DNA from 2 places in the Jeotgalicoccus sp. FSL K6-3177 genome. Region 2 is predicted to be linked to the other one. Evidence: predicted binding sites of a transcription regulator. Region 2 holds the regulator's gene; the other holds the start of a gene.
The links. Region 2 encodes NrdR, which represses ribonucleotide reductase genes. Its sites were predicted from a motif close to AACACNATATATNGTGTT; they were not measured.

Region 1: nrdI (class Ib ribonucleoside-diphosphate reductase assembly flavoprotein NrdI) is a predicted target of NrdR. The motif match lies at 1,047-1,064, and genes of this name have one in related genera.

What each region holds. Positions count from the first base shown of each region.
Region 1 covers NZ_JBBOSK010000001.1:605,534-607,943, forward strand. The annotation lists gene MHH58_RS03080 (DMT family transporter) at 1-792, opposite strand, end outside; gene nrdI (class Ib ribonucleoside-diphosphate reductase assembly flavoprotein NrdI) at 1,160-1,555, shown strand; gene nrdE (class 1b ribonucleoside-diphosphate reductase subunit alpha) at 1,539-2,410, shown strand, end outside.
Region 2 covers NZ_JBBOSK010000001.1:1,518,650-1,521,059, reverse strand. The annotation lists gene gap (type I glyceraldehyde-3-phosphate dehydrogenase) at 1-191, shown strand, start outside; gene MHH58_RS07570 (antibiotic biosynthesis monooxygenase family protein) at 274-693, shown strand; gene nrdR (transcriptional regulator NrdR) at 1,163-1,621, shown strand; gene MHH58_RS07560 (replication initiation and membrane attachment family protein) at 1,623-2,410, shown strand, end outside.

The DNA of each region.
Region 1 (2,410 bases), 910 kb from region 2:
GCCGAGAATTGACAGCATATCCGGTACTTCATTAAAGACGATAATACTGAACAGTGCAGTAAACAGTATCGTTGAATAGAAGAAGATAGATATCTCTTTCGCCGGTGCGAAGCTGTATGCAATCGTCAGGCCAAACTGGCCGACAGCTGCGAAAACTCCTGACAGAATAAGCATCCAGAACTGGTTCATCGTCATCGGTTCAAACTGGTAGATAAAGAACGGCAGGAGAGCGACAGTCGAGAAGAATGAAAAGTAAAATACTACTGTATAGAACTTTTCCCGGCTGCCTAAAATCCGGAGCACCGTATAAGCTCCGGCTGCGAATATTGCGCCGAGCACCCCGATGAGCGCAAACATTGTATCGCTCGAGAATGACGGTTTAATAATAAAGATTGCCCCGACCAGCGCGATGATGATTGAAATCAGCTGGAATCTCCGTATGTATTCTTTTAAAAATATGGCGCAAAGTATTATAGTGAAGAACGGACTGAGTTTATTTAAGATATCTGCATCGCTCAGAACCATCCGGTCGATAGTGAAGAAATTTAACAGCACACCGACCAGGCCGAGCGCGGAACGCAGCAGCAGCCAGCCCTGGTTTTCCCGTTTTCCGAACAGGCTCTCTCTGTAGTAGAGAACGAGCGCGAGCGCGATCAGCATCGAGATGAAATTTCTGAAGAAAGTTTTTTGCACTGTAGGCAGATCTCCGGAATATTTTACAAAAAGGGACATCAGACTAAATCCGAGAGAAGAAATAATCAGTGCGATGATACCTTTTACAACATTATTCATTAACAACACTCCAACTTGTTTTGTACGATAATTTCAGGAATTTCAACAAATAAAAAGGATAAAAATTTCGTTATATTTTTTATGAAAAAAATTCATTCTTGCCATCACTTATCCACCGTGACTTCCGGCGTTTTATCTCCATTTATTTAGCGTGAAATTTTTAGAGAAGGCAGTTTTTTACATTGCTAATGGCAGTTTAATATGAGATTATAGAACATGTTCAAGCACATATATTGTGTCTGTAAAATGTTTCGACCACAATATGTAGTGGTATCAGCATAGAAAGCAAGTAAAAAGCGAGTAATGGAAACAAACATCGCATAGAACATACGTTCTGTTTGTGTTATGCTCGAAAGGAGATGACAAAGTGATTATTGCTTATTATTCAATGACAGGTAATATCCGTCGTTTCTTAAATAGTATGGACATTCCGGACACCTATGAATTATATCAAATAACAGCCGCCAATGTCAGAGATAAAATCGATCAGTCTTATATTTTAGTTACACCGACATACGGTTTCGGAGCTGTGCCTGATACTGTTAAGGAATTTTTAAAAGTAAACTCTTATAATCTAGTCGCAGTCGCATCTAGCGGCAACCGGAACTGGGGTCAGAACTTTGCCAGGGCGGGCGAGTATATAAGCAGCGATTACAGCGTACCGCTCCTGATGAAGTTTGAACTTCACGGCACACCGGAGGAGCGCGCACAATTTATAGTTGAATTAGAAAGGGCAGGGGAATTGCATGAAAGTATTAGATGAAAAAACTTACAACCACGTTGAACTGAATAACGAAGTCACGCAGCGCGACGAAACAGGGTTTTACAAACTGGAGAAAGACCTTGAGGCACTTGAGGTATTCATGGAGGAAGTCGAAGCGAAGACTATCCATTTTGACTCGGAATTAGAAAGGCTGCATTACCTCGTGGACAACGATTTCTATTACGATTTATTCAAAGAGTACAGCGAAACGGCTCTTCAGGATATTATCGATCATGCAGATGCTATTGAGTTCAAATTCAAAAGCTACATGGCAGCGAGCAAGTTCTTTAAAGATTACACTTTAAAAACGAACGATAAAAAACAGTACCTGGAAGATTACAGACAGCACGTTGTGATTGTCAGTCTGTACCTTGCAAAAGGCAATATTGAAACTGCCAAGCGTTTTATCACATCGATGATGGAACAGCGTTATCAGCCGGCAACTCCGACCTTCTTAAACGCAGGCCGTGCACGTCGCGGTGAAATGGTATCATGTTTCCTGCTCGAAGTTGATGATTCACTGAACTCGATTAACTATATCGACTCAACTGCCAAACAATTAAGTAAAATCGGCGGCGGTGTTGCGATTAACTTATCAAAACTGCGCGCACGCGGCGAAGCAATTAAAGGTATCGAAGGTGTAGCTAAAGGAGTTCTGCCTGTAGCGAAATCACTGGAAGGCGGATTCAGCTACGCAGACCAGCTCGGTCAGCGTCCGGGTGCGGGAGCTGTTTACTTAAACATCTTCCACTATGACCTTCCTGAGTTCCTCGACACTAAGAAAGTAAACGCGGATGAAGACATCCGTCTGTCGACAATTTCAACAGGGCTTGTTGTACCGTCGAAGTTCTTTGA
Region 2 (2,410 bases):
TTTTAGGCGTAAGCGACGCGCCGTTAGTATCAAGCGACTTTAATACAGATCCGCGCAGCTCTATCGTTGACTCAGCCCTGACTATGGTTATGGATAATAACAAAGTTAAAGTATTGTCATGGTACGATAACGAGTGGGGTTACTCTGTAAGATGTGTGGAACTGGCTGAAATGATCGCGAAAGATATTTAACAATACAGTCACAGGAGGATAGTTGATGCTATCCTCTTTTTTGATACAATAAAAGTAACAATATGAACGAAGGAGTGCTGGCATGAAATTAGTAAATAAAGAAGGACAAAGTACAGATTTGCTTATCAACGGCGAAACAGCATCATACAAAGGCGAAGAATACGATGTAATTATTCACGACGGAGACCTTGCAGGTGCTGGACATATTGCGACGAATAATTTTATCGTCAAAGAAGAATATATTAAAGAAATGATTAAAAGATTTAAAGGCCGGAAAGGCAACGTCGACCAGTACGACGGCTTTCAGGGCTTTATGCTGATAAAAAAAGACAACAAAATGTCGGTGCTGACAGGCTGGCAGACAACAGAAGACTTTACAGCCTGGGTGGAATCAGAAGCCTTCCAGAACTCGCACGTTAAAAAAGAACAGCGTGTAAAATCCGAAGGCAGCGATTACTTGGAAGCAATGCCGGTACGTGAAAACTTCAGCGTCGAAGGCTAAACTTTTTGTATGAAACAGTCGTGACACCTCTTACTTTGAGGTGGCGGGACTGTTTTTTTGATGAGGGGTGGATGGCGATTGAGACGGCGCGCCATTGTGGATGTGACAATGGCACAGTAAGGTGTCCAGCGCGCCACTGTGAAAGTGACAATGACGGGATAGGGCGGCTACTCCGTCACTGTGCCTCCTACAATGACGGGACAAGACGTTTACTCCGTCACTGTGATTTCCACAATGACGGGACAGATCGTTTACTCCGTCACTGTGCCTTCCACAATGACGGGACAAGACGTTTACTCCGTCACTGTGATTCCCACAATGACGTGACAAAGCGGCTACTCCGTCACTGTGATTCCCACAATGACCAGACAGCCGGCCTCCACCGCCCAATCCGCTTTCTTTTTTATGTTTCTTGCTTTCGGTGTTATAATAATTGAAACTAATCTATTACAAATGAGGTGAACATCATATGAGATGTCCAAAGTGTCAGCATACGAATTCAAAAGTGGTGGATTCGCGTCATGCGGATGAGATGAATGCGATTCGGAGACGCCGGGAATGCGAAGATTGCGCAACGCGTTTTACAACGTTTGAACGGATTGAACTGTCACCCCTTGTCGTTATAAAAAAAGACGGAACACGCGAAGTGTTCGACAGATCGAAGGTGCTTGACGGCCTTTTAAAAGCTTGTGAAAAACGGACGATTCCTTATGATGAAATTGAAAAGCGCGCGGATAACGTGGAAGCTGCTTTACGGAATTTAAACAAGGCTGAAATTTCCTCGAACGATATCGGCGAATCCGTTATGAAAGAATTAATTACTCTCGATCAGGTAGCATACGTGCGTTTTGCATCTGTGTACAGAGAATTTAAAGATATCGATCAGCTGATGGATATCCTCCAAAATCTAGAAAAAGGTAAGGCGTAAAATGAAATTTAATGAACGTTTAAAACCGAATACGGAGTTTATCGTTTACCAGCCGGGTACCTTATCCGACGATAATTACGAAGTGCTGAACGCCTTATATTTACCGGTTATCGGCACTGAAGCCTTCGGTATCTATCTGTATTTGTTTGAATCGACAAAAGTATACGATAAGCTTGCTGTCCGTTTTCATCGTGAGCTGATGGACGAGCTGTCGCTGAACTTATCGGATTTTGAAACGTCGCTCGATAAGCTCGAAGCCATCGGACTCGTGCGCACTTATGTATCGAATAAAGAACACGATGATCTCTTTGTCTACAGACTGCTGCAGCCGCTCACTCCGGAGATGTACTTCAAAGATCCCATGCTGTCCATGTATTTATACTCACAGGTCGGCTCTGCTAAATTCAACGATAAAAAAGACCGTCTTATCTATCCGGAACTGCCCGGTGACCTGACCGAGGTAACGAAGAAATTCACCGAGGTGTTCTACCACGCGAGAGATGCGAAATTCCGTACACCGGATGAGCACTTTAAACAGAATGACGTCTCCCGGGGACCGTCGATTGACCTCGATGATTTTGATTTCGAAGTGCTGTATACACACTTGAAGGGGACGCGCATCGATAAGCAGTTTTTTACAAAGGAAGTTAAAAAACTTGTCGTGCAGCTGAGCCAGCTGTTTAAATTAAATGCATATGATATTAAGCAGATTCTGCTGCAGTCATCGAGTCCTCAGTTCGGAATCGATAAAGAGCGCTTAAAAACCGAAGCCCGCAAATACTATCAGAA